Regions from separate parts of the Sphingobacterium sp. SG20118 genome, predicted to be linked through region 1. Evidence: riboswitches for the same ligand, from Rfam matches in the RefSeq annotation. Region 1 holds a riboswitch; each other region holds the start of a gene.
What was found. A riboswitch is a leader RNA that binds a small molecule or an ion and turns the genes downstream of it on or off. The one in region 1 is predicted to bind S-adenosylmethionine.

Region 2: linked by a shared signal. The riboswitch ahead of ACFX5U_RS11960 (O-acetylhomoserine aminocarboxypropyltransferase/cysteine synthase family protein) and the one ahead of metE (5-methyltetrahydropteroyltriglutamate--homocysteine S-methyltransferase) in region 1 are both predicted to bind S-adenosylmethionine.
Region 3: linked by a shared signal. The riboswitch ahead of metF (methylenetetrahydrofolate reductase [NAD(P)H]) and the one ahead of metE (5-methyltetrahydropteroyltriglutamate--homocysteine S-methyltransferase) in region 1 are both predicted to bind S-adenosylmethionine.
Region 4: linked by a shared signal. The riboswitch ahead of ACFX5U_RS03375 (5-oxoprolinase) and the one ahead of metE (5-methyltetrahydropteroyltriglutamate--homocysteine S-methyltransferase) in region 1 are both predicted to bind S-adenosylmethionine.

Annotation. Positions count from the first base shown of each region.
Region 1 is NZ_CP172826.1:140,887-148,364, reverse strand. Features, by position in the region: gene pyk (pyruvate kinase) at 1-890, shown strand, start outside; gene ACFX5U_RS00710 (hypothetical protein) at 1,123-1,500, opposite strand; gene ACFX5U_RS00705 (sensor histidine kinase KdpD) at 1,626-3,458, shown strand; gene ACFX5U_RS00700 (response regulator transcription factor) at 3,512-4,201, shown strand; gene ACFX5U_RS00695 (phosphatase PAP2 family protein) at 4,394-5,155, shown strand; SAM riboswitch class I at 5,231-5,333, shown strand; gene metE (5-methyltetrahydropteroyltriglutamate--homocysteine S-methyltransferase) at 5,487-7,478, shown strand, end outside.
Region 2 is NZ_CP172826.1:2,561,572-2,569,049, reverse strand. Features, by position in the region: gene ACFX5U_RS11995 (quinone-dependent dihydroorotate dehydrogenase) at 1-773, shown strand, start outside; gene ACFX5U_RS11990 (DUF5606 domain-containing protein) at 847-1,248, opposite strand; gene ACFX5U_RS11985 (peptidylprolyl isomerase) at 1,272-1,730, opposite strand; gene ACFX5U_RS11980 (RadC family protein) at 1,920-2,480, shown strand; gene ACFX5U_RS11975 (JAB domain-containing protein) at 2,530-2,610, shown strand; gene ACFX5U_RS11970 (hypothetical protein) at 2,695-2,865, opposite strand; gene ACFX5U_RS11965 (homoserine dehydrogenase) at 3,068-4,249, opposite strand; gene ACFX5U_RS11960 (O-acetylhomoserine aminocarboxypropyltransferase/cysteine synthase family protein) at 4,288-5,595, opposite strand; SAM riboswitch class I at 5,820-5,934, opposite strand; gene ACFX5U_RS11955 (prephenate dehydrogenase) at 6,192-7,034, opposite strand; gene ACFX5U_RS11950 (pyridoxal phosphate-dependent aminotransferase) at 7,047-7,478, opposite strand, start outside.
Region 3 is NZ_CP172826.1:4,214,769-4,222,246, forward strand. Features, by position in the region: gene ACFX5U_RS19390 (protein O-mannosyl-transferase family) at 1-857, opposite strand, end outside; gene metF (methylenetetrahydrofolate reductase [NAD(P)H]) at 1,039-1,995, opposite strand; SAM riboswitch class I at 2,056-2,161, opposite strand; gene rimM (ribosome maturation factor RimM) at 2,320-2,847, opposite strand; gene ACFX5U_RS19405 (30S ribosomal protein S16) at 2,982-3,503, opposite strand; gene ACFX5U_RS19410 (UvrD-helicase domain-containing protein) at 3,821-7,192, shown strand; gene ACFX5U_RS19415 (PD-(D/E)XK nuclease family protein) at 7,196-7,478, shown strand, end outside.
Region 4 is NZ_CP172826.1:719,700-727,177, reverse strand. Features, by position in the region: gene ACFX5U_RS03385 (RagB/SusD family nutrient uptake outer membrane protein) at 1-1,587, opposite strand, end outside; gene ACFX5U_RS03380 (SusC/RagA family TonB-linked outer membrane protein) at 1,617-4,727, opposite strand; SAM-I-IV-variant riboswitch at 5,608-5,701, shown strand; gene ACFX5U_RS03375 (5-oxoprolinase) at 5,737-6,000, shown strand; gene ACFX5U_RS03370 (hypothetical protein) at 7,171-7,374, opposite strand; gene ACFX5U_RS03365 (endonuclease/exonuclease/phosphatase family protein) at 7,471-7,478, opposite strand, start outside.

The DNA.
Region 1 (7,478 bases):
ACTTAAATTTTGCGCTTGACCATGGGGCAGATTGGATTGCTATGTCATTTGTCCGCTCAGCCGAAGACATCTATCAATGTAAAAAAATCATTGCTGAAAAAGGAAGTCATGCACAGGTAATCGCGAAAATCGAAAAACCTGAGGCTATAGAAAATATTGATGCCATTATCGAAGCAACGGATGCAATCATGGTCGCACGTGGTGACCTTGGTGTTGAAATGCCAATGGAAGAAGTACCGGGATTACAAAAGATAATCGTTCAGAAATGTCGTGATTTATCAAAACCTGTCATCATCGCAACCCAAATGTTGGAAAGCATGATTACAACTCCTCGCGCTACACGTGCAGAGGTAAACGATGTTGCAAACTCTGTTATTGATGGAGCTGATGCTGTAATGTTAAGTGGCGAAACTTCTGTAGGTGAATTCCCTGAGATTGTTATCGAAACGATGAGCAAAATCATTATCCACGTGGAACAAACGTCTTACCCATATTATAATGAGAAAGTTAGTGAAATTAGCGATGGAACCAAAATTCCTGATGCAATCTGTGCCTCATCAGTATATTTAGCTAAGAAAACAGATGCTGCAGCTATTGCTGTATTAACATCTTCGGGTGCTACCGCATTCGAGATCGCTAGTTACAGGCCGAATGCAGACATCATGGTCTTTACGGGCACGAAGACATTGCTGCGTCAATTGAGCTTGCTGTGGGGTGTTAAAACCTTTATCTACGACAAGTTTGATAGCACTGATGGTTCGATTCATGATGTGAACAAATTTATCGTTAAGAACAACTACATCGCGCCAGGTTCTATTATTATTAACACCGCATCGACTCCATTGATCGAAAAAGGAAAAACAAATACCATTCGCGTGTCTCAATTGTAGACATCAATCAATAAATATCAAAAGCGCTTACTAAAATAATTAGTGAGCGCTTTTTCTTTATAGCAACTCTTTATCTTGGTGGGCACATCCTACTTCTAAATACATCTCCTATTTTAAAACTTACCATCACACAAAACGCTACAACCATTTGGGTATACATTTTCACCGCCCCATTGAAAAGTATAATTCATCTTCATTAAAGCACGAAAATTGTATTCAAAAACATAAGAAACTATTTCAACTGTCGATCAGCACCTCGCCTCAAGGGGCTGTCAATACGATGAAATGCACTATCTCGCAAAGCCTTATTTATAACACGATTGCTTGTTGAATCTTGATTCAATTTACGCATGTATCCCCCTTCTGGCATAATAAAATCTTCATGACTATTAGGGATTTCAATGGTACGAAGTTGTTTTGTTTTCTTATGTAATATATGATAGTAAATGTTGGAGTCGGCCGGAATTTTTAACACAGGTGTTCTCGAAAGATAAGAATGAGCTTCGACTTTCGATTTTATTTTTAACGTATCTTTAGCTATACTTTTTTGTTGTGCATGCAGCAAAAAAAACGAAGTACAAAAACACATACAGGTCAATAACTTTTTCATATCTTCACTATTTAAAAAACACATAATCTAATATACCTATTAATAGCCTTAAAGAAAAACAATCAGCTTGTTAAACATTGTTAAAAGCAATTAAATCAAGTAAAGCATTCATATATTTGTAACAAATGAGAAAAAGAAGCATAGTTTTGATTATTAGTCTAATGACCCTCGCCTTATTGGGAGTGGCAGCTATGCAATTCTATTTTATCAGAGAATCATATCGTCAAAAATCCCAACTTTTCGATGAATCGGTAAATGCATCACTCACAGCCGTTGCTGGCAAAATAGAAAGACGCGAAGTGATTGACTTTGCTAAAGTTCAACAGCAGAACAATATAAAAAAATATCAATTCGAGCAAGAAAAACAAAGACATCTTGCAGAACAGCTTAAATTGCAAAGAGATTTAGAGGCCCTAAGAGCGGAACAATACGCAATAAAAGAAAAATTTAAGGAAGCAGAAGACCAATTAAAAGAAACTTTCCCAAGTGTAATATCGATTGAGAACTGGTTTTTCGAAACTTATATTAATAAAAAGAACAAAGAAAATTTACTAAGCATTGATGTTATTAAATACAATAGCCCAGACCATGTCGTTAATGAATATGTTGAGATTGGTGCTACAAAATTTCTACCAAAGGTAAATGCAAAGGATGACAGTTCTCGATTTGTCATACCCACAATCGACCCCGTTTTAAAACAAGCAGTAGAATATAAAATAGCAACTTTACCCCCTAAGATCAATAAAAAAATTGGCTATAAAATAATCGAGCTCGAAAATAAACTGGAAAGTATGAGCGGTCAAAATTTGATTGGCCCTGGGAAAAATGTATTTGATACGATTGCTGCCATAGGTGGTAAAAGATCCGGGTTAATCGAAGATGTAGCGATTGGAATGGAATTGTCAAAACGCCCTTTTAGAGATCGACTCAACATTAGTCTTATCCAGAATTTATTAAAAGAAGAGTTGGCTGAACGCGATATTAAATATCCTTTTAATATTGAGGTTAGAGACAGTAGCAACATCGTATTCAGTGTACAGACAATAGACAATATCATCAAGCCAAACAAAATCACACGTTATTCAACGGCACTATTTAAAGGTGATATTGGCTCCCCCCCAGGAAGATTGAGCGTCTATTTCCCTCGAAAAAGCACAATTATAGTTGACAACATGAGTTATCTCCTTTTACCAACATTAGCCTTGCTATTTCTGCTCATCGGATGTTTTGCCTATACGCTATTAATTATTTTTAAGCAAAAAAAAGTGTCAGAGATGAAAACAGATTTCATCAACAATATGACTCATGAATTTAAAACCCCTGTTGCAACCATAATGATTGCAAGTGAATCACTACGTGACCCCGAAATTATTTCGGATGAACGTCGTGTGAAACGACTTGCGAATATCATCTATGATGAAAATGTGCGCTTAGGTAATCATATTGAACGCGTTCTTGACATAGCCCGTCTTGAAAAGGAAACATTAAAACTAGAAAAAACAACTATTCGCATCAATGATCTTTTGTTCGCAGTACTTGACAGCATGCAATTACAATTACAAAAAGTAGGAGGCCATTTTGAGCATCACTTAGAAGCAAAGCATGATACAATTATTGGCGATGAGCTACATCTTTCTAATGTCTTTTTCAATTTGATTGATAATGCCATAAAATACAGCAAAGATAATCCTCAAATCACAGTAAAAACAAAAAACACAAAGGACAGTATCCAAATTACTATTATTGATAATGGAATAGGAATGGCAAAAGACCATTTAATAAAAATATTTGATCAATTCTATCGAATCCCAACAGGAAATATACATAATGTAAAAGGATTTGGCTTAGGGCTTTCCTACGTTTATGATATAATCAAAAGAATGAACGGTAAAATTCAAGTTAAAAGCGAGAAAGACAAATGGACTCAGTTTGAAATAACATTACCCATAAAAAATTAAACCGATATTAATTTCGTATATTATCATCAATATTCGAACAAAACTATAAGAATATGCAGAAGATATTATTAGCAGAAGACGACCCAAACTTAGGGGATTTGTTAAAAGATTACCTAGAACTGAAAGGTAAATTTGACGTCACACTTTGCACGGACGGAGAAGATGCAGTTAATCAATTTCGTAAAAACACTTTTGATCTTTGCATTCTAGATGTCATGATGCCAAAAAAAGATGGCTTCACAGTTGGTAGAGAAATAAGAAAAATAAACAACACGACCCCTATCATATTTGCGACAGCAAAAGGTATGATGGAAGATAAAACGGAAGCATTTGAGCTCGGTGGAGATGATTATATCACGAAACCATTCCGTGTAGAAGAATTGCTTCTTCGCATCCATGCATTACTTAAACGAGTAGTAAGGGAAAAAGATGAACAAGTTATTAGTGATAAGTTTGAAATCGGAGAGTATTTCTTCGATTATACAAGTCAACAAATTGCACACAAGGGACTACAGCAAAAACTATCTACAAAAGAAGCAGAGCTACTTCGACTGCTATGTCTAAAGAAAAATGATGTACTAACACGAGAAGAAGCCCTATTAAAAATTTGGCACGATGATAATTACTTCACGGGCAGAAGTATGGATGTTTTCTTAAGTAAACTAAGAAAATATTTAAGAGATGACCCTAAAGTAGAAATTGTCAATGTGCATGGAAAAGGTTATAAATTATTAGTAAGCTAAAAAAAGCTTCAATTTAAAGAGATGTATATAGCGTCTCTTTAAATTGAAGCTTTCCTCAATAAAAAGGCGTCATAATCGTTGATGTGATACAGAGAACTTCTTGCATTCATATCGATGAGCTATCTAAGTTAGAAAACCGCTATAAATACGCGCTCACTTTATGCCAAGTAAAATTATTATTTAAGTACAACAATGAAAATTTCATCCCTATTATTTTTAAGCCTCTTACTATCCTTCTATTCAACATCTCTCCATGCCCAAAGTGACTCGTTATCACTTATTAATTCTAAAGCCGAAGTCAAACAGATATCATACAAGCAATTACTTGTCCCAGCCACATTAATAACGTATGGAATAGTATCCTTAAAAAGCCCTTACCTAAAACATAAAAATGAACAAATAAACAATGCAATAAATAACAATCCGTCGAAAACATTCAAGCTCGATAATCTCACACTTTTTATTCCTTCGGCAGCTGTATATGGTCTTGATATACTCGGGATACCCAGTAAACACAGTCTCAAAGAACGTTTGGCAATTAGCACAATCTCTCACGCTATCACCCTCTCAACTGTATATACAATTAAGCATACCACCCCTACTTGGAGGCCAGACCAAGCAGACCAAGAGTCATTCCCATCAGGACACACTGCAATCGCCTTTACAGGAGCAGAGATGTTGTGGCAAGAATATAAAGATCAATCTGTTTGGTATGGAATTGCAGGTTACACAATTGCTGCAGGAACAGGATACCTCAGAATGTATAACCATAAACATTGGTTTTCTGATGTAGCAATGGGCGCAGGTATCGGAATCATGGGAACCAAAATTGCATATTGGCTGCTACCCCTCTTCGATAAACATTTACAATCAAAAAAAAGAACTCCATTCACGATGGCCTCTCCATTTTACAATGGCAAACAACTCGGAATGGTTGCTACATTTCAATTATAATACACGATTCTTTGTCATTTTTTCACAAAAGTTATAAAAACTTTGTTTTTCTAAAAGAAATTCCGATATTTACAGCACTTATAGAGAAAGGCAGAGGGAATAGACCCAATGAAGCCTTAGCAACCTGTCATTTGACAAGGTGCTACATTCTACCCAATCAAATTGGGAATGATAAGCTAGACACAAAATATCCTGTGCCCTCCTCTCTAAAAGCAATCAAAAAATTTAGTAAAATAGATTCAAGAATTTTTGATCGTTTTTTATTTCAAATACAAAACTCTTCTAATTTCTTGCTTCGTTAAGGTTGAACAAATAAAATAATCTCATATTTATGTTACTAACGAACAACTTAGGTTACCCACGTGTAGGTGCCTTTCGCGAGTTGAAAAAGGCCAATGAAGCATATTGGGCTAAAAAAATCAGCGCGCAAGAATTATTGCAGGCTGGACTGAAAATCCGTGAAGGCAACTGGAAAACTCAAAAAGATGCTGGCATCGATTTGATTCCTTCAAATGATTTTTCATTTTATGACCAAGTTTTAGATTTGACTTTAACGGTAGGCGCAATTCCTGCACAATACCAATCTCTTTTAGATACAAAAGATAATGGCTACAACTTAGATCTTTACTTTGCAATGGCACGTGGCTTCCAACAAGATGGTGTTGATGTTACGGCAATGGAAATGACAAAATGGTTTGATACAAACTACCATTACATCGTTCCAGAATTCGTGAAAAATCAAGAATTCAAATTAACTTCAGAAAAGTTCCTAAACGAATATAACGAAGCAAAATCTTTGGGTATCGAAACTAAACCAGTTTTAATCGGCCCAATCTCATACTTATTATTAGGTAAAGAAAAAGAAACTGGTTTCAACCGTATCGATTTAATCGACAAGTTAGTTCCTGTTTATGAAGAAATCCTAGGCAAATTGGCTGCCGCTGGTGCAAAATATGTACAAATTGACGAGCCATTTTTAGCATTAGATATTGATGATGCAACACGTGCATTATACACAAGTGTATTCACGAAATTAGCTGCTGCAGCTAAAGACATCAAAATTATTGTAACAACATATTTCGAGGCTTTACGTGACAATGAAGAAACTGCATTAAACTTACCTGTTTACGCTGTTCACGTTGACTTAGTAAGAGGTGAAAACCAACTCGACACCATATTAGCAAAAGTTCCAGCCTCATTAACACTTTCATTAGGTGTTGTTGAAGGTCGTAACATTTGGAAAAATGATTATGAAAAATCTTTAGCACAAATCAAAAAAGCTGTTGATGCTTTAGGTAAAGACCGTGTATTAATTGGACCTTCGAGTTCTTTACTACACGTTCCTTTCGATTTGGATAACGAAGACAATGAAGAATCACTACCAAAAGAAGTGAAAAATTGGTTAGCATTTGCTAAACAAAAATTAGCTGAGGTAAAAGATTTAGCGATTTTAGCTGATGGCGAAGTAGATTCAAAAACTGCTGAGCGTTTCGAAGCAAATAAAGCTGCTGCTGAAGATCGTCGTACTTCTACCTTGATTCATAAACCAGAAGTTAAAGAACGTACTGCAAATATCACTGATGATGATGCTAAACGTACTTCTACATTTACTTCACGTAAAGAAGCACAACAAGAAAAATTTAACCTTCCTGCATTCCCAACAACAACTATCGGTTCATTCCCACAAACGAAAGATGTTCGTAAATGGAGAGCAGACTTGAAAAAAGGTGTAATTTCTCAAGAGCAGTATGATAAAGAAATCGCCGAAGAAACAGAAAGAACAATCCGCCTTCAAGAGCAATTAGATATCGACGTTCTAGTTCACGGTGAGTTCGAGCGTAATGATATGGTTGAGTATTTCGGTGAGCAATTAGCTGGTTACGCATTCACTAAAAATGGTTGGGTACAATCATATGGTTCACGTTGTGTTAAACCTCCAGTTATTTATGGCGATGTATACCGTCCTGCAGACATGACAGTTCGTTGGTCAGCCTATGCACAGACTTTAACTAACCGTCCTGTAAAAGGAATGTTAACTGGTCCAGTAACAATCTTACAATGGTCATTCGTACGTAACGATCAACCCCGTTCTACCACAACATACCAAATTGCATTAGCGATCTTAGATGAAGTACAAGCTCTAGAAAAAGCAGGTATCAAAATTATCCAGATTGATGAGCCAGCAATACGCGAAGGCCTTCCATTACGCAAAGCTGATCAACAACAATATTTGGATTGGGCAGTCCGCTCATTCCGTGTATCTTCTTCAAATGTAGACGATGATACACAAATTCATACACACATGTGTTACTCTGAATTCAAT
Region 2 (7,478 bases), 2.4 Mb from region 1:
CTGTAACACCAAGGCCTCAACCCGGTAATGATAAACCGCGTATGTTTCGTTTAGTGCCCGACAAGGCATTGATCAATCGCATGGGTTTTAACAATCAAGGTGCTGATGTGGCCGCTAATCGTCTCAAACATTTATCTGCCGATGATCGCAAAGGTCTATTGATTGGGGGAAATATTGGTAAAAATAAAATAACTCCAAATGAGCAAGCGGTAGATGATTATATATACTGTTTTAATGCATTATTTGATTATGTTGATTATTTCGTTGTTAATGTAAGTTCCCCTAATACGCCAGGGTTACGTGACCTGCAGGAAAAAGAACCTTTGAAACATATTTTGAATACACTTCAAGAATTAAATGAACGTAAAACCAGTAAGAAGCCAATATTATTGAAAATTGCACCCGATTTGACCAATAGTCAATTGGATGATATTGTCGAGATTGTGCAGGAAACTGGCATTGCGGGTGTTATAGCGACAAATACGACTATTTCTAGAGAAGGATTACGTAGTGATGCAAATCTGGTAAAAGAAATGGGTGGTGTGAGCGGTGCTCCGTTGACGAAACGTTCGACAGAAGTCATTCGCTATTTAGCTGTAAAATCAAATCGTTCTTTTCCAATAATTGGCGTCGGTGGCGTTCATTCTGCTGCAGATGCTATAGAAAAGTTAGATGCGGGTGCAAGTCTTATCCAAATTTATACAGGATTTATTTACGAAGGTCCTGCTTTAGTTTCGGAAATCTGTAAAGGAATTGCCCAAGCGGGTAAGTAGAAGCTAGATTTTATATATAAAAAAGCGCGTTCTTACCATATAGTAAGAACGCGCTTTTTTATTTTGGATAAGATTATACCAATGGAGCAGGAGCTTCTTCTTCAAATAATGGTAAATCTTTAATGATGTTGTACCAAGTGAAAATCTTTTTTATGTCTGATGAATACACACGTGATTCATCATGACCTGGTGCAATTTCACGGAAAGTGTCGCGTAATGCTTGACCATCTGCTTTTGCATCTACTGTCAATCCTTTTTCTTTGATTGTTTCAAAAACATTCAATAAACGAATTTCTTCTTCCTCTCCGTAGATTGTAATGTCTTCTAAAGTTGCCATTTTGGTAGTAGATAAGCTAACTACTGATTTTATTTTAGCGCTATCTAAAGACTCTAAAATAAACCCTCCTTTATTTTGTCCAATTAATTTGAACAAACCTGGTTTTCCTGTTACAGAAACTAATGCTCTTAAATTCATAATACACTTTTACTTATCGAGAACTAGTCTTCGATAACTTCAATACTTAAAATACGATCACCTTGACGGATCTCATCTACTAGATCAACATTTTCGATAACTTTACCAAAACAAGTGTGGTTTCTGTCTAAATGTGCTGTATTGGTACGGCTGTGGCAAACGAAGAATTGAGATCCACCTGTGTTACGACCAGCATGAGCCATCGATAATACACCTCTGTCGTGGTATTGGTTTTCTCCAGTCAATTCACAATCAATTTTGTAACCTGGGCCACCTGTTCCTGGCATACCAGAAGCACCCTCACGTGAATTTGGGCATCCACCTTGAATAACGAAGTCTGGAAGCACACGGTGGAATGTTAATCCGTCGTAATATCCTTCTTTCGCTAATTTGATGAAATTTGCAACTGTATTTGGAGCATCTGCTGTATAGAATTGTACAGTCATGTCGCCTTTTTCTGTTTTGATAATCGCTTTACTCATTTTATTAAAATAAATATGTTCAATTACAAATATAAGATTTCAAAACGATTTGAAAAAAAGAATACTTGATCGAATTAAGTAAGAAGCATTAATATTTATTTAAATAATTGATTCTAATAATTTTATCTTTTATATTTAGACTTAAATTACTTCATAATATAGACCTTAAATTCAATTTATTTTAATGATATGAGCAAACTGGTTATTCGGGAGTGGGCAGAGTCTGATCGCCCACGAGAAAAATTGTTGGAACAAGGACGTCGGGTTTTGTCAGATGCAGAGCTTTTGGCAATTTTAATTGGTTCTGGATCTCGGGATGAAACTGCTGTGGAATTATGCAGACGAATCTTATCCAGTGCGCAACATAATCTGGATAATCTTTCCAAAATGGAAGTTATTGATTTATGTAATTTTAAAGGAATAGGAGAGGCAAAAGCTATTAGTATTATTGCGGCCCTTGAATTGGGACGTAGAAGAAAGGAATCTATTCAAATTGAAAGACCTGTACTCAATAGCAGCAAGCGCGTATATGAATATTTTAAATATCAATTACAAGATCTTCCTCATGAAGAATTTTGGGTATTATATCTTAATACAGCATGTAAAATTTTAGATAAACAGTTGATCGGTAGAGGGGGAAATGATTTTACACCAGTTGATGTCCGGATTATCTTAAGAAATGCTTTGAATTGTAAGGCAAATTCGATGATTTTGATTCATAATCATCCTTCAGGAAACCTTACATGCTAGTCAAGCAGACAAGGTAATAACTAAAAAAATCATCGACGCTGCTAAACTCATGGATATTAAGGTCAATGATCATGTGATTTTTACCGACAATGCGTACTACAGTTTTCGAGATGATGGATTATTAGATTAATAACCGAAAAACTGAGCACAAGCAGGTTGAAAAATATTGGGTTTTCCCCGTGAGAATGGGGAAATTAAATCTCCCCACTTTCGTTTAATCGTTAAATTTTCTCTTTTGTCTCCTATAGAGGATATAGACAATTGCCAGTAAAGCGACAACTGCAAGAATGATATAACTTGAATTAGAATTTTGTTGTGTATTAATGGTATCTGCAAAAACCAAGTTGCCTACCATAATTAGTAGAATTGTTAACCACTTAGCCATAATTTATAATATTTTATATATTTAGTAACTCCACAATGTAGTGAATATAATATTATGAAGCAAATTTTCGGCCATCTTTTTATTTAGACCAGACATTTGCACTTTTTTAACAAAAAAACGTTGGATCTGGCACAGATCCAACGTTTTTCACCTGCGAAAAGCAAGCTAGGGTTGGTTGATATTCGGTTTCTTAATGTATTATTTAGTCAATCTCAGCAATGAAGTTTCCTGTTTGATTAATTTCAGATTTAAATGCTGTAATTTTCTGTAAATTGACTGTTCCGATTACATATTTAAAATTTGGAGCGTAATATCTTTCGATGATGTTAGAAAAGCCTAATTTTTCGATTAAGCTATCGTCCTCATATCTTAAATACACTTTGATTTCATGGTCGGTACTATATGACAGTGCATTTGTGTTTAAGTGTTTTTTGTATTCATACCTATAATCATAGCGCAACGCTGTGATATCAGATAATACCGCAGAACCTGTTGGATGACCTCCAGCTCCTTTACCATAAAAAAACTGCTCATCCGCGAAAGCAGCCTTTACAAGTACGCCGTTGTTTTCGTTTTCAACATTGAACAAAATGTTATCAGCGCTGATGAACTTTGGGATGACATAAAGGACAACTTTATTTTGATCGATTTCTCGAGCTGTAGGGATAAGTTTTATTTTAAAATTTTTCTCTTTAGCAAAGCGTATGTCTTGAACACCCAATTTATCAATCCCTATGTTAAATACGTCATCTGGGTTGACATTTATACCGTATGCGTGAGCGGCAACAATCGTCAACTTGTACTTAGGGTCAAATCCACCGACGTCCAAGGTGGGATCTGTTTCTGCAAAACCTAAATCTTGAGCTTCTTTTAAAGCATCTGCGTATGGTTGGTTTTCATTAAATACCTTTGAGAGTATAAAGTTGGAAGAACCGTTAAAGATACCCGTTACAGCGTGCAATAGCTCGTTGTCGTAATACTCTTCCAAATTACGTATAATAGGAATACTACCACAAACTGCACCTTCGTAGAGTAGGCTTGTGCCATATTCTTGTTGGATGGAAGCTAATTCCTCTAAATGCGTAGCAATCATTTTTTTATTTGCAGATACTACATTTTTTCCAGATTTAAGCGCACGAACAGTTAATGCATAGGCAGCATCTGCATCGTCGATCAATTCTACAACGGTATTGATTTCAGGATCTGAGAGAATAGCCTCAGCATCTGTTGTGAATAATTCAGCAGGTAGTGATCTTTGTTTGTCAGCATTTTTGATGACAAATTTTTTAATTTCTAAATTTAAGTTTTTAGTCTTGATAATGTCGTACAATCCTTGCCCTACAACTCCGAATCCAAACATTCCAATCGTTAATTTCTTACTCATAGTTATTTTTTGCGCTTTATATAATGTTGCTATCTGAATTATTTTATTTTATCGAATGCTTGTTGTAAATCTGCTTTGATATCATCAATATGCTCGATACCGACAGATAAACGAAGTAAGCCTACAAATACTCCTGCTGCATTTTTTGCTTCATCACTAAGCTGTTGATGAGTTGTAGCCGCAGGGTGAATGATTAATGTTTTTGTATCTCCAACATTTGCCACGTGACTGATTAATTCTAGACTGTCAATAAATTCATCAGCTTTTGTTACGTCGCCTTTAATTTGGAAAGAAAGAACAGCACCGTAGCCATTTTTTAGATATTTTTGAGCGTTAGCATAACTTGGTGAACTCTTTAATCCTGGATAGTTTACATTTTCTACCTGTGGATGTGATTCTAACCATTTTGCTACTTCTAACGTATTGTCTACATGACGCTGAACGCGTAGGGATAATGTTTCTAAACCTTGAATCAGTTGAAATGAGTTGAAAGGCGATATTGCAGGACCAAAATCACGTAGCCCTTCTACACGCGCACGGATAGCAAATTGGATATTGCCAAATGGGCCATTAATACCAAATACGTCTGCAAATACCAATCCATGATATCCTTCTGATGGTTCTGAGAATTGTTTAAATTTACCATTTCCCCAGTTGTAATTTCCACCATCAACGATAACACCGCCGATGCTAGTTCCATGACCACCAATCCATTTTGTTGCTGATTGAACAACTACAGAGGCACCGTGCTCTAAAGGTTTGAATAAATAGCCGGCTGCACCGAATGTATTGTCAACAATAAATGGAATATCATGTTTTTTAGCAACAGCAGCTATTTTGTCAAAATCAGGGATATCGTAACTTGGGTTTCCGATAGTTTCCAAGTAAAGTGCTTTTGTGTTTTCATCGATTAATGATTCAAAGTCTTCAGCTGTAGTTTCTTTTGTAAAACGTACATCAATACCTATTCTTTTGAACGCTACTTTAAATTGATTATAAGTACCACCGTAGACATTACTGCTTGAAACAAAGTTATCTCCAGCTTCTAAAATGTTGTTTAATGCAATAAACTGCGCTGCTTGGCCAGAAGCAACAGCTAGTGCAGCTACACCACCTTCTAAAGCAGCTACTCGTTTTTCAAAAACATCTGTTGTAGGGTTTTGAAGACGTGTGTAGATGTTTCCAAATTGTTTTAATGCAAATAAATTAGCGCCATGTTCTGCGTTTTCAAATACATAAGAACTTGTTTGATATATAGGCACTGCACGTGAACCAGTTGTTGGGTCAGCAACTTGACCTGCATGCACTTGAAGTGTTTCGAATTTCAAATTTTTATTTGTAGACATTGTAGTTATAATTAATTAGTTAAAGATTCATTAGTAAAAAGGGGATAGGGCTTCGCACATGAATATGTACTCGCAATCAATAAATTAAAAACAGATTGATTAACAAGAAAACGTAAACATGTGCCAACACATTCGCGTCGAAGTCGATGCAAAAGTTGAGCTTGTTACGTTGGTTTTAGAATTTACCTTCTTGTTTTGTTGTAATGTGATTATCATTGTCGTTTCATTTATATCCTCCAAAGCAGTATTACTTTGGACAGGAATTGGCACCTTTTCAAACGTATTTTGAAGGTTGCCAGTGGGTCATTGAGCCAGTCTCTCGCCACTTCTTTATAAATCAAGACCTGATTGAAAGGTTTTGATTAGATGTATTTCTATTTGAAGTACATTGCAAATATATGCCTTGATTTTTATAAAGCAAAATATTTTGTGCTATTTATTTAAATAATTAAATAAAACAAGGATTTAGAGGAGTGTAGATGGATTACGTGTTTGAGGTAACCAGAATAAAAAGATAGGAGCATTGCCTCCTATCTTTTTTATATAATGGTCCTTCGACACTTTACACACAATGTTTACAAGATGGTGTAAAGTGTCTATTTTATAATGCGCTTAATCTTATTCGATTTTTTAATGAGTTTATGTAGCTCGCTATAATTCTCGTCTTGAATGGCATCTTTCAAGGCTTGAAGCTGTTTGATGTTTTCTTCCAATACTTCTAATACGTTTACTCTATTTTGTTTGAAAATAGGAGTCCACATATCAGGTGAACTTTTCGCTAAACGTACTGTTGATTCAAATCCGGAACCTGCTAACTCAAAAATTCTACCTTGCGATTTCTCTTTTTCCAGAACTGTTAGGGCTAAAGCAAAAGAGGTCAAGTGTGAAATATGAGAGACATAGGCTGTGTGAGTGTCATGCTCTTCGGCTGTCATAAAAGAAGAACGCATTTCCAGCAATTCAGTAATAGAATCTGTTAGTTCGAAGGCATCTTCATCAGATTTAAATGCCTCTACGTAGACCATCATTTTATCTTTAAACAGATCTGGGAGCGCGGCTTCAGGTCCAGAATACTCTGTACCTGCCATAGGATGCGCAGCGACATAGCGTCCACGTTTAGGGTGGTCAGAAATCAATTGTAAGATATTTAGTTTGGTAGAGCCCATGTCAACGATAACCTGATCTGTTACTTGATCGAGTAACTTTGGTGCTAAAGCGATGATTGCATCTACAGGAGCAGTTAAAATGATAACCTTACATTTTCCCAAAGCTTCTTCCAGTGTCGCTTTGTGGTCAATGAAGCCAATTTGCATTGCTTTGTTAAGGTTTGCATCACTTTTGTCTACACCAAAAACTTGATCGCAGAATCTTTTTTCTTTTAGTTTCATGGCGACTGAGCCGCCAATTAAACCGACGCCAATAATGGCTATATTTATCATGTTATTCTAATCTTAATTCGTTTCCTTTGCTACCTTAATCCGTGTAATTGCCTCTTTTAAAACTTCAACTGAGGCGCATAAACTAATTCTAATATAGGTGTTACCTGCGCTGCCGAATATTCCTCCAGGTGTGATGAATACACGTGCGAGATCCAAAACTTCATCACTTAAAGTGTATCCTGACGCGTAATTTTCAGGAACTTTAGCCCAGACAAATAGACCCACCTGATTCTTTTTATAAACACAGCCCAGTAAATCCATGATAGCAAATACCAGAAGTCTTCTTTCGTTATAAATGGTGTTCAACTCTTGATACCATGCTTTATCCAGCTGCAATGCTTTTGCTGCAGCAAGCTGAGCTGGTAAGAACATACCCGAATCCATATTACTTTTGAATCGCAATACTTCATTGATGCGTTCTTCTGCGCCAACCAACATACCGAT
Region 3 (7,478 bases), 880 kb from region 1:
TTCCCCTTTTTTATGGAGTAATGGATACCATAAATTAATGTTCCTATAATCAATACCACAAAAACCAGTATCCCCGAACCAAATCCTAATCCAAGGGTGTTGACAAAGAATAAATCGAATTTGGCGGCAAACTTAATGAGGTATTGGATTACTCCCCAGAGAATAAGAGCTAGAACTCCGAATCCAATCAACATCGCTTTACTAATCCCCCAGAAAGTCGTCCTTTCGGTTTTCTTAAAATAAATAATGAGTGCTATAGCTGGAATAACCAATAAGTTCAATAGATGAACCCCAATTGAAAGTCCAATGATGTAAGCAATAACAATAAGCCAACGATCTGCTTGCGGTTTATTGGCTCTTACCTCCCACTTCAGAATGGACCAAAACACCGCTGCTGTACATAAGGAAGACATAGCATAGACTTCGGATTCTACTGCTGAGTACCAAAATGTATCGGAGAAACTATAGGCTAAAGACCCAACCACACCTGCCCCCATTATTTTAATAAGCTGGTTTCTATCAAGTGGGCGATTATCGGAATATGTGATTTTTTTAGCTAAAGCTGTAATGGTCCAAAATAAGAACAACACTGTTAAACCACTACAGACAGCCGACCCTACATTCATCCAAAAAGCAACCTGAGATACATTACCTAAAGCGAAATTTGAAAATATATTCTGCAACATAAGAAATAAGGGTGCACCTGGCTGATGAACAATCTGAAGTTTATAAGCTGAGGCAATAAATTCGCCTGTGTCCCACCAACTTGTTGTTCTTTCGGCTGTCAAAATAAAAACTACTGTTGCCATGATAGCACATAGCCAGCCTAACATATTGTTCACTTTCGTATAGTTCATCGGTTTAAAGGTTTAATTAGTCCTGCGATAAATCAATTCGCACTTTGATTTTGAGTTAAATATAATAAAAGGAGATTTCATATGATATGGATTAACCTTTTTTAACAAAAAATACAGCGCACAAAAAAAGAGCCTACTACATCTGAAGTGCAGCAGGTTTCTTTTTAATATTTACTTTTCTTTAGAATAACTTCTCAACAATACTCCGAGTAGGACCAGGATTACTCATGGTATAAAAATGCAAAACTGGGGCTCCGAAGTCAATTAACTCTTTACACTGTTGTACCAACCACTCCTCTCCGACTTGCCTTACATCGGCATTATTTTTACACCCTGATACCGCTTCACTCAATACTTCTGGAATATCTAAATGAAAAATTTTCGGTAACGTAATCAGCTGCTTTTTTGTCGTCAAAGGCTTTAACCCTGGTATAATAGGTACATGAATATCATTTTCTCTACACTTATTGACAAATTCTTTATATTTTTCTACATTGAAAAACATTTGCGTAACGATAAATTCGGCACCCATCTCGACCTTCTTTTTCAACCATTTGAAGTCGGTATTAAAATTGGGAGCCTCAAAATGTTTCTCTGGATAACCTGCAACACCGATACAGAAATCTGTTTTCTCAGAATTTACAATATCCTCGTGTAAATATTGACCTCTGTTCATGTCATCTACCTGCTTTAAGAGGTCCGTAGCAAATGCATGGCCACCTTCAGTAGGAATAAAGTCAGCATCACCTTTTCTGGCATCTCCACGTAAAACCAACACATTATCAATCCCTAAGAAGTTCAAATCAATCAAAGCATTCTCTGTCTCTTCTTTCGTAAAACCACCACAGATAAGATGTGGAACAGCATCCACTTTATACTTGTTCATAATAGCTGCACAGATAGCGACTGTCCCTGGACGTTTCCGATAAGCAACACGCTCTAGCAAACCGCTTTCATGCTTCTTATACATATAGTCCTCTCTATGATAAGTCACATCGATAAAGGGAGGCTTGAATTCCATAAGTGAGTCCATTGTTTTAAAAATACTTTGGATACCTTGACCCTTAGCTGGGGGCAACAATTCAAAAGAAAATAAAGTTTTTCCTTTGGCATTACTGATATGATCAACGATTTTCATTAATTTTTTTTAAAAGTGATTTGGTTGGCTTACATCGAAATGCACAAGTAGACTTGTTTCAACTTATCTTTCCCATCTCTGAGTTGGGGTAGAATGTAGCACCTTATAAAATAACAGGTTGCTAAGGCTTCATTGGGTCTATTCCCTCTGCCTTTCTCTATAAGCATCGCTAATATCGGTAATAGAAATTGATAATCAAAATAATATTAATAGCTTGTATTAAATAAGGCAATAAATACTAATTTCAACGGATGCCTAATAAAACAAAAAAGTTATTACATTTTCATGCAATAACTTTTTTGTTTTATTATTTAATCCGAATACTTAAATCTCTTTATACAATTCGACTAATCCTTCAGGTAGATCTACCTCTAAAACTTGGCCTTCAGAATCAATGCCCAACATTAAATCATCATTTAATGGAAACATGAGCTCTTTCCCATTGAAATCGACTGTTGCTATAAATTGCTGAGGCATTTCCTGCACATGTGTTATTTTGCCAAGCTCACCATGCGTCTCATCAATGACTATATACCCGATTAAGTCTGTATATCTAAAATCATCAGGATCTCGCTCAGGCATTTTATCATTAGGAAGGTATATTTTTTTACGGACTAAAGGTTGTGCCTTATCGATATGATCGACGTCTTCTAAGTTCAAGTATGCTGTACTATTTGCTTGATACTTGATATTGTCTACAAAGTAAGGTACTAATTTTTTATTGACTTCGGCAAATAGGACATCAAAGTCCAAATCTTGGTAATCTTCAAATTCAAAAAAAAGCTGAAGCTCTCCTTTTAGTCCGCGAGTTTTACTAATATAACCGATGTAAAAACTTTCTTCTATGGTCATGTTCTTATTTGAAAGGGCAAATTTAAATATATATCTGCAAAATTGCAGTATGTATAGGAGTAGAAACTACATTCTTGAAAAAAAAAGCCGGCTCATAGTGAAACCGGCTTTCTTGATACTGTATGAAAGAAAAATTATCCTTCAGTTTCTTCTGCAGCTGGAGCTTCAGTTTCTTCTGCAGGAGTTTCCTCTACAACTGGAGCGTTTTTAGCAGCAATTGCAGCAGCCATTGCTTCTTTTTTCTTAGCTTCAGCAGCTAATGCAATTTTCTTAGCTTCAGCTTTAGTAGTTGCTAAACCATCTTTTTTACCAGAGATTCTAGCATCATTAGCTTCAGTCCAAGCAACAAATTTAGCATCTGCAGCAGCTTCATCAAATGCACCTTTTTTAACACCACCATTTAAGTGTTTTTTGTATAAAACACCTTTATCCGAAAGGATAGTACGAGCTGTGTCAGTAGGTTGAGCACCTTTATTCATCCAATCCAAAGCTTTTTCAAAATCCAAAACGATAGTCGCTGGGTTTGTGTTTGGGTTGTAAGAACCAATACGTTCAATGAATTTACCATCACGTGGTGCGCGTGCATCTGCTACTACTAAGTGGTAAAAAGGACGTCCTTTTTTACCATGTCTTTGCAATCTGATTTTAGTTGCCATGTTTTCTTGTTATTTATGTATTCAACATATCCCCCGAGCTACATGCAAGAGGGGACGCAAAGATACAAAGGATTATTGAAAGTAAAAAGACAAAAAGAAAGGGCAACTCCCACAAAATAAGAAAGATGATGGAATCGCCAAGAACGCAATCTAATACTATCCTCACGACAACATCTTTATCTATACAGCAATCAAGGAATTTTCAAAAGGAATTTATTCGTAATTTTACTTCATCTCTTACAGCGTCAAACGCATAGACAATTTTGTCTATTCAAATTAATAAGCGTATTTTCATCCTTCCAAATCAAATTGAATTCATGTCATCGATAGCGCCACTAAAAATATTAAAAGCCTCAGCTGGATCAGGCAAAACATTCAGCTTAACCGTCCACTATTTAACTTTATTACTTTCAAAAGAAAACAGTTATCGCGAAATATTAGCAGTCACTTTCACAAACAAGGCGACAGCCGAGATGAAAGAAAGAATCCTGTCTGTTCTAAAAGGATTAGCGCAAGGGGATCAGGCCAGAAAGATCGATGATTATAGACGCTTGCTCTTGAATCAATTTTCTCATTGGAATACTGATCTGATTCAGGAAAAAGCTTACCGTGTCTACCGTAAAATATTGCATGACTATAGCCACTTCACCATCAGTACCATTGATGGTTTTTCACAAAAAGTGATTAGAAGCTTTACTTATGAACTCAATTTGGATGCAGCATATAAAATAGAGATGAATACGAGTAAGGTAAGGCAAGACCTCACCGTGATGTTAAATCAACTCTTGGATAAACGACCTGATCTATTGGAATGGATTATCGAATATGCTGAAAAGAAAATCTCAAACAATGAAAATTGGAACTATCGCCGTGAATTAACGAGTTTGGCGAATGAAATATTCTCAGAAAACTTTAAAGAGTTTGACAAACACCTCCTATCTCAGGATTCGGATAAAGTGTTCAATACATTAAATAAAGAAATAGAAACCTTCACTAAAGTATTCTTAGAAGCACTGCGTGAAGAAGTTAAAAATTTTACAACAACATTTAAATCCTTAAATATCGATGTCGCAGAATTGAAAGGAAAAAGTAGAAATCCGATATACTCACTTTCCAATTCAACGGTCAATGTATTCAAACAAAGTACAACTGAACTCCAAAAATTCATCCTTAAATATGTTGACCTGATAGATAAGGAAGATGCATTTTTAGATGGTAAAAAAGAAGTCAACTACTCCCTGCAACAAGCAATTTTACCAATTTTAAAAAACTTTAAAATATTACAGGATAAATTTAGCACCTACATCACTTACGAAGCATTCCAAAAGAATTTTTACTACCTACGTCTTTTGAAAGAGATGAGTGATCTGCTGGCACAATGGCGAAAAGAAAACAATGCACAATTAATTTCGGATGCACAGATACAACTGAACAAGCTTGGTCTAGATCAACATGGAGATCCTACCTTCATTTGGGAAAAAATTGGGAATCGCTATCAATACTTCCTATTCGACGAGTTTCAAGATACGTCTCGTATCCAATGGAAAAATTATAGCCCACTCTTAATCAACGCGCTTGGAAATGCTTCAGGGGAACTATCCGAACATTTAATTGTTGGCGATGTAAAACAGAGCATTTACCGTTGGAGAAACGGCGATTGGCGTATTTTACTGGAACAGGCGGAGAAACAAGTGGCAAATGCCTTTCATATTACAAATAAACAGGACCTACAGGAAATAATCGAAAGTGGTTCATTGGATGTGAACTACAGAAGCCTTCCGAATATCATACATTTCAATAATTACCTTTTTGAGACTGTCCCGAACCATATCCAAAAGTTATTAAATGAGCATATCGCCGATAATCTCGATGATGAAGGGCAAACATGGTGGGAGGAAATGGGATATGACCACATGATTATCAAAGCGTATGAAGGTGCTTCCCAAAAAGTTCCAGAAGCAAAAGTCCTAGACCAAGCACAGAAAGGGTCCATCACGATCAAATATCTAGAAGTAGAAAACAATGTGAGAAGAAATTCACAAGTAGAAAATCAGGCCGTGGCTTCCCTATGTCAGCAAATTGAAGAATGGATAACATCGGGCAGATATCAAGCCAATCAAATTGGAATCCTTGTGCGATCAAACAAACATGCTCGTTTGATTATTCATGAATTAATGAATTATAGAAATGAAAAACAATTGCAATTCGAAGTCATCTCTGGCGACGCATTGGCGCTGGAGGCGAATGAAGGAATACAATTATTAATCGAGACATTAAAAGCCTTTGTTTTCAGTACAGACAAACACATTCTATATAAAGCAAAGCTTACTCACCTTTATCATATTATTCAAAATGGCAAAAATTTCGATGCTGAAATTTGGCTTAAATTTAAGGAAAATGATATTCTAACCTTACAAGAAGAACTTCCAAGCGAATTAATTGAAAACTGGGAAAACTGGCAGAAACTTCCCTTAGTCCATTTGGTTGAAAAACTTATAGCGGTCTATGGATTGACCTCATTACACAATCCACACTTACCTTATATTCTAGCATTCAAGGATATGATTACTAATTTCTCCGTAAATGGTGAGCGCGGTATCAATCAATTCTTAACTTTCTGGGATGAAGACGGTATAAAAGCCGTACTCCCGTCTTCGGGTAAGGTAGATGCTATTGAAGTGACCACAGTACATAAATCGAAAGGATTAGCTTATGATGTCGTGATGATTCCATTCTGCAGTTGGACATTAGACGGTATGATCAATGGAAATTTTTGGATAGATACTGCAGGGACAGCACTCGAAGCAATTGGCAAAGCTCCTATCAAGTACTCTTCAGCTCTAGGACAATCGACTCTTTATCAAAAATATTATGAAGAGATGGTCTTCAATTATATGGATGCATTGAATACATTTTATGTAGCCACCACCCGAGCGATACAACATATTTATATATCAGCACCTGCTTTCAAACAACTTGTTGACAAAAAAACAGGAGAAATCATGGGAATGGATGTAAAAAATGACTTAATCAGTGATATTGTCTACCAAGTATTAGGTGATAATAAGAGTGATTTTGCCCTCATGGATAACGAATTGCATTTAGACCATATTATCTCTCGAGAGAAAAGCGATAAAATTGAAGTCGGAAAGATAGCGTTACAACAATATCCAATTTCAAAGGAGCTGGATAAAGCTTTTGATAAATCTTCTCAGCGGACTATCAATAGTATCTTATTATTAGACAAAGCCTCGCAATATGGCGTCATGGCCCATGAAATCATGTCCATTATTACTACTGAAGAAGAAATTGAGACCATCATCAATCAATACATTTCTGAAGGAATTTTCACGCCAACAGAAAAATCTGCCATTCTCCATGAAGTCAACCAAATATGGCAACATCTACAAATCAATACGTGGTTAACGGGTGATTTCAAAATTTGGAGCGAATCGGCCATCATTACCGCTAAAGGTGAAACACTACGTCCGGATAAAGTTTTTACTAGTGAAAAGGAAACCATCGTGCTCGACTTTAAGTTTACGCAGAGCGAAGCCTTTTCACATCAAAAACAAGTGAAACAATATGTCAAAACACTGGAAGAATTGGGTTATAAAAATGTAAAAGGATTTTTATTTTACGCCAAATCAAATGATTTAGTAGAGGTTATAATACAAGCAAAAAATTAAGAAATGAATCCATTTTTAAAAGACGTCGCTATCGATTTAAAAAATCGTTTTGGAGAAGATTTACATGAAACTGCTATTATATTCAACAATAAAAGGCCTATAACCTATCTGAAACAACATCTAGCAACTGTGTATGGGCAGGCAATTTGGTCGCCTCAATTCTTCACCATTCAAGAATTTTTTCGACTGTCTACCAATTTATCGGAAGCAACTCCTATTGCGCAGTTTTTCATACTATACCATTTACATAATGACTTATTGGCAAAGGAAGGGCACGAAGCAGAAA
Region 4 (7,478 bases), 580 kb from region 1:
TCCAGGATTTTGTTCCAAATTAGGATTTGAAGACATTTCTGATTGTGGCAATGGCCATAAAAATGATTTTTCCTGGTATGGAATACCTGGGAATTTTGGCTCTATTATTAACCCTGGCTTATAATTATCCAAACCCCCAGTAGTAACTTGAGTAGCCTGTACCTTTGACGGCACGCCATTATAACCATACGAACTTAATACCAAGCGATGTATATCAGCCCATCTCTTACCTTCTCCAGCAAATTCAATCCGACGTTCTTGATAAATAGCAAGTTTCAAATCTGCAGGAGCGGTTGCAAATTTTTTATCAGCGGGCACAGATCTATTACGCACTGCATTAAGCAATGAGAATGCCTGTGCATTATTACCATTATAGGCATGAGCTTCCGCCACATTCAATAGCACTTCCGAATAGCGAATAATTGGATTCCAAGAATCTAAAACTGCTACGGCTCTATATTTATAATTAAAAACCATTTGATAGCTCCCTGATTTTTGCACTAATTGTAGTTTAGTTTTTCTGACATCTCCCTCAACCCAAAAAGATGCATTATATAGATTTGGACTTGTCCCAATTAAATCTCGGCCTCGAAGCGAGCTTGCTGAAAACATACTAGCAATAGCTCCATTAACTCCTCCATTTTGCGCTTGAGTTTGTGCAATCGAAAAAATAGACTCTGAATTGTTTTCTTGAGAAGTAAAAGGTGTTTCTGCATCAAGTTCCAATTTATAACCACCAATTAATGATGAAAATTCTCCATTAGAAGCATCAGTACCTAGTTTATTACCTTCGGCAATAACATTCTGATAATCTCCCATATGCAAATATATCCTTGTTTTTAATGCTATAGCTGCACCTTTAGTTGCTTTAGAAATTGAAAGAGATTTATTAGATTTAGTTGCCGGTAAAAATGATTCTGCATTATTAAGATCCTCAATAATTTTGGCATAATCCTCAGCTACGGTTCCACGTTTTTCAGACAAACCCTCTTCTACATCAGTAGTACCCATCATTGCTTTAGTACGATAAGGTACACCTTGATTAGCCCCTTTATTATCAGCATAAGGTTTACAGAAATGCAGCACTAATTCATGATGTGCCAAAGCCCTCAAAAATAGAACCTCACCTTTATATATATCACTCTCTTCTTGTGTTAAAACTCCGCTAGCAACTGCACCTTCAACTCCTTTTATGAAAACATTTGCTTGATTGATCAATGCATAAAGTTGTTCCCAATGATTTACATTGTTTGCTGTAGTAGGAGTATAGGTACCTTCGTATGTTATCTGGTAAAACGCCTGAAGATTTATCATATCTTCCCCACGCATCTCACCTTGTTCTATAGAAGCCCCACCAAAAGGATAACCTCGACCAGTAGTTAAGCCCGTACCCGGATCATAACGCCCTACAGCAGCCTGCCAATAGACACCATTCAAAGCTAAATCAATGTTCTGCTTTGATGTAAATGCCGTCTTATCAGATAATTTATCCAATGGTTGTAGTTCAGTGAATTTCTTACAAGAAGTTACAGATAAAGCCAAAAGTATTGCTGTTAAGGCAATGGTACTTATATATTTTAGTTTCATATTTATTTCAAATTTTATAAAAGCCTAAATTAAAATGATGCATTTACACCAAAAGTAAATGTGCGAGGTATAGGATTAGATCTAAAATCTAATGCAGGTTGTGCATTGGAAGTAGAACTATTTGCCAGATCTGGATCTAAGCCTTTATATCCAGTTAATACAAATGCATTATCTACAGTTGCAAAGACCCGTAATTTGGTAACTAGAATACGTTTCAAGAAATTTGCATTTGAAAAATTATAACCCATTCCAATACGCTGAGCTCTCAGATACGAACCATTTTCTAAGAATCTACTATTCAAACTTCCATTAAGATTAAGTGCATTATCAACACCGTAATACAATTTTGGAACATCCGTTTGTTGACCTGGTGTAGTCCATCTATCTAATAATTCAGTTCCAGCATTAGCAAAATTGGTATTATTCAAAAGCTCTTGTCTGGTTTTATTGTAGATTTTAAATCCTGCTGAAAAACTGAAATTAACCGTCAAATCAAAATCCTTATACTTAAAAGTATTGTTAAATCCACCAAACCACTTTGGATTACCTTGACCTAGCCATTTCTTGTCAGATTCACCCAATGCAGCATTCTCTCTCCGTGAAACATCAGTAGGATTTTCAACATCATAAAAGGCATAATTACTCGTCCCTCCTATATTTTGAACAATGTCTCCATTTCCTTTGTTAAAAAGTGAGTTTCCATTTTGACTATTAACTCCAGCAAATTCATAACCATAAAATGAACCTATCGCATGCCCCACTTCTACTCTATGATAATTATAGGGAATAGGTCTTCCTGCCAAAGTTTCAACATTATTACTTACATAGGTAGCATTTAAATTTGTACTCCATGAGAAGTCTCCTTTATTTAATAAAAGACCTGACAAACTAGCTTCGACACCTCTATTCGACATCAACCCTATATTTTGCGAAATTCTATTATCTGGAATGCCTAATGATGGTGGAGTTGGCACTGCTAGAATCATATTATTAATATCATTCACAAAATAATCCGCAGTAAAGAAAAATCTATCTTGCATAAATGCCAAATCCACACCAAAGTTCCATTTAAAACTCGTTTCAAATTTCAACTTTTCATTTGCCGCTTGAGAGAAATATATACCATTTTCAGCGCCATATTGGGTTGCTGAATACAATCCAGCATATGGATAAAGACCAATTTCAGTATTACCAACCTTAGCGTAACCACCACGAACTTTAAATTGAGAAATTAGGTCACTATTAAAAAAGTTCTCCTTCGCAACGTCCCAACCTGCCGATACACCAGGTAGAAGTGCTCCTTGTTCTCCAAAAGGTAAATCAGACAGCTTATCATGACGTATTGATGCAGATAGCAAATACTTCTCTTTAAAAGCATAATTTACTTTACCAAATATTGAATTGAAAGCCCTCTCTGATGCAGCTCCTCCAAGTAGCTGATTTCCTAGTGATCCAGATATTATATTTTCGTTCTCAGCAAAATAATTAGAAGATAAATCAAATCCATGAGCAAAGAAATAACGTGTTTTAGACTTCTGATATTCAGAACCAACGACAATGGATAAAGAATTATCAGTCCAATCAGCTGAATAGTTTAACAAATTTTGCCAGTTATACAAATTTCTTGGCAACGAGTATTGATACACACGACCATTCACACTTTGTCCATCACCATGACCTGCATCCCAATAAAGAAAATCTTCACCATTTTGAGTAGTCACACCGATTTGTGATCTAAAACTTAAACCTTTGAAGATGTCTACATTAATGAAACCATTGCCATTAAAAGATAAAATGCTTGACTTATAAATATTTTTATCTAAGACATAACGTTGATTCGTATAATTACCATAAATTGGCAATAGATTTGAGCCTTGTCCAAGACTTTTCAAATCACTCGAGAGATTATAGCTACCATCTGCCCATTTGGCTGGAACATTTGGGAATGCAAATATTGCTGCCGCTACATTAGACGATAGTCCAGCTTCAGAAGAATTGAATCCATAATTGGTCTGATTACTTACCGCCGAATTAAACCCGATTGTTACTTTATCATTAAATACCTTTTGCTCAGCTTTAGCTCTTAAAGAAAATTTTTGAAGACTATTGGCATCAGCAATACCCTGCATATTTGTATAGCCTCCAGAAAAGTAATAATTAGTTTTATCAGTAGCTCCACTAAAAGATAATGCGTGATTATGTTGAAGAGCGGTTCTAAAAATTTCTTTTTGCCAATCCTTATTATAAACTTCCCCAGATGTTGGGTCTTTTGTTTCAAATGCAGCAATTGGCCTATTAGAATTAGTCAATTTTTCGTTTGTAATTTCAATAAATTGATTAGCATCTAATAGATCTAAATATTTAGAAGGCGAAGAAACACCTACCCAACCATCATACGTAACGACCGGCGTTCCTACTTTACCTCTTTTAGTCGTAATCAATATGACACCATTTGCAGCTCTAGATCCATAAATAGCGGTTGCAGCACCATCCTTCAAAACCTCTAAATTTGCAATATCATTTGGATTAATATCTGCCAAAGGGTTATTAGCCATAACTGCACCATTATCCGAGGATAAAAAAGGAATTCCATCTATTACATAAAGGGGACTACTTGAACTAGATATTGAATTTGTACCACGAATACGAATTTTTGCAGCTTGTCCCAATACTCCTGAGGTAGTTGAAACTTGGACTCCCGCAGCCTGTCCTTGTAATGCTTTATCTAGAGAGGGAACTGGAACGTCCTGAAGAGATTCTCCTTTTATAGATGTAATAGATCCTGTAATTTCTCGTTTACGTTGTGTACCGTATCCAGTAACGATAACTTCATCCAATGCTGAGGTTGAACCATCTAAAGACACATTATATAAAGCAGAGTTGTTACGAACTACAACAGTTTTATCCGTAAAACCGATGGATCTAAATAATAAAATTTTTCCAATTGGAACATTTATAGAATAGTTTCCGTTAGCATCTGTTTGAGTTGCTTGACTAGTTCCTTGTACGGTTACGGTAACACCTGGCAGTCCACTGCCATCGTCACCTAAAACACGTCCACTAACTTTCTTTTCTTGTGCAAATGCTACTGATGTAAGAATAGCACCACCTAGTAAAAAACTGAGTAATTTTTGTTTCATATGTTTGTGTTTATTAAAGTTAAAGTCTCAATAAAAAAAGACTTTGGTTAAGTAAGTTTCTTTTCTTAAAATCAGACCCTTTCAAAAATTATCTCAAAATTGAAAATTACATAATTAAATGATTATGTAATTTTCAATTCAAAGTATATTGAAGAATTTGGTCGATTGCTCAATTTTTGTATGTTGCAAAAATTACTTTTTCAGCTTCTACAAATATTTTATTCAGTCAATGGAACTGATGGCTCGTAACACATATTTCAACGACCTTATTGTTAAAATATGTTAAAACAAATATTATAATATAATTCGATTTTACAATGAAGAAATAACAAAAAAGAAGTAAAAAGTAGATATCTAAAGTCAAGCAGCTGATTAACAGATAAATACTTTAAAACAAGTTTGTAACAATCACTTAATAAATTATCACTGATAAAAATAAATATCCGAACGCGTTACAAATAATGAATTCTCAGTTTCTTCAATTAAAATGTTAAATTATTAATCTCTTAAACCTGAAATATTCTAGATTTTATGGAATATGAAAAAGTTCAAGCGGTTTTTTTTGAGGTAAAAAAATCGCTTATCTTAAAGAATAGCTATTTATTTTCTATTGACTTAGCTTAAGAAAAAAAAGTAACACCTTTACTTCAAATTGACTAACAAAGGCTCGACATTCGACATCGCAGTAACACTCCAGCTTTATTATCCTCAGGAAAACTGATCATCCCCTTTTGTTCACAAACCAAAAATACCACAAGTATTACATATCTTACTCCCAATCCATCTTATAGTAGACAGCGATAATAAACCATCAACATACTTTCAAATATCCAATTATTTTTAAAAAAAATTATGAATAAAAATAAAATCTACTATATTTGTAGAGTATTCAGAATTGCACGATGCAATACCAACCGAGTTGAGAAACCACGGTGGTAAATTAATATGGGTTTCGACCAAAAATATCTGGATACAGTTTATGGTTTAATCCTTTAAATTTTTAAATTGTATGGCTACAACAAATCTTTATCAACATTTACTAGAAAAATTCAGTTATTACTCGATTAACGAACTGATACAACTCAACAATGATACCATATCCGGAAAAGGTTGGGGTTCCTCCAAATCTACATTTCGTACCGCTCTACTCAGTACCTTCTCAAAAAGAGGCTTAGATCTTTCAAACATTATTTCAAGAGAAGATGGTTTTACCTCGATAAAGCATGTGGCAGTGAGGTTAGAGGAAAATACGCTTATTCCAATTATTCAGTAAAGCAAATTCCGTTTTAGAATGAACTTTCTAGTTGATTTATCACTCACTGAGAAGAACGTTGACTATTTAAACGCTCCTCTTAATGAGTGATAATATTTTAACATATTGTTTTAGCGAGCTCCACCTTTTCAATTCTGACAACCGGTGATAGCTGATAGGATTGGAGTAAGTTACCACAACAACCATATAGTTACACCCTATTAAACCATTGTTACTATGCGATAGTACTCATGAAAAATGTCCTTTAACGCCTGTAGGACCCATTACTAGACTTAATTTACCGCTTACCGGAACTACATTTAGGCTTTCGCTAGTCACTTTTTCGATATCATGCCTCCTATTGTTTAAATCTATTACCACCTTCTCCCAATAACAGCATACCTTCATTTAAATAGAAGACCTTTAGTCGACAAATGATGACATTTATTGTCAACAAGTAGCTAGTTACTAACAACAAGTAGATAATGGCTGTGAATAGATAGATATCTAGTGCCCATAATTTCTCCGCTACGCAAAAAGTATGAACAACTTATCAATAACTAACAGCTTTTTTTTAGTAATGCTGTAGTTATTCAACATAATTCCTTCATTTCAACAGATAACCAAGCAGTATTATAGATTGTTTCCCATTATTAATGTGATATCAAGCTACTAAAATCAAAAAAGGGGTTGTCCATGCATTGACAATAACTACTCATGATGAATAAGTGGATAACATTTGAACCAAAGGCTTTTCCAACAGGCTAACTGTGTTTCATGAAAACAATAAAGTGTTCCTGTTGAAGCCTCCATTATTACAACTTAAGCCCCCAATACAAAAACTATTAGCATGCGAACTATCATGAGACAGATTATTTAGGAATATTTCAGTACTCTTATTTATTTTATGACGGATGTGAACGACAATTTAGTTGTTCAAATATAACTCATAATACCGCTATAAAATATTCCTTATAAAAGAGTGATAGATTGCTAATTGATGCGCCCTTTTCTCATTGTAGACTATATCTCTTTTAAACTCAATATACCCTTATGCCATGATAGCCTGTGATACCTATCACTGGGCATATGTTGTGGTTGTTTATATGGATAGATATGAAGCTTTAGGTCTACTAATAACCAAAAAAACTTAGCTTACCTAAATCAAAGCTTAACTCTATCATAAACTGTTTAAAACTCAAACTTCACCAGCAAAGCCTTATGATCGGTAGGCCATATACCTTTGGGCAATAAAAACTCATCTTGGCTATCTTGCTCTTGTTTTTTACCAAATCTCACCGTTTCTGCAGGACCAACAATTTTGACCGCAGTGACATGAAGCGGTTTATTCGTTGTGTAATAAACATAATCAATCCGGTCACGCTCATCTGCCAAAGGTGCCCAAGTAAGCTTTTCAATGGCTACATCTTTATTAAATGATGAAATGTAAATCCTGGATGTGTAACAGGATCTGGATACTTTTCTCTAAAACTATCTAC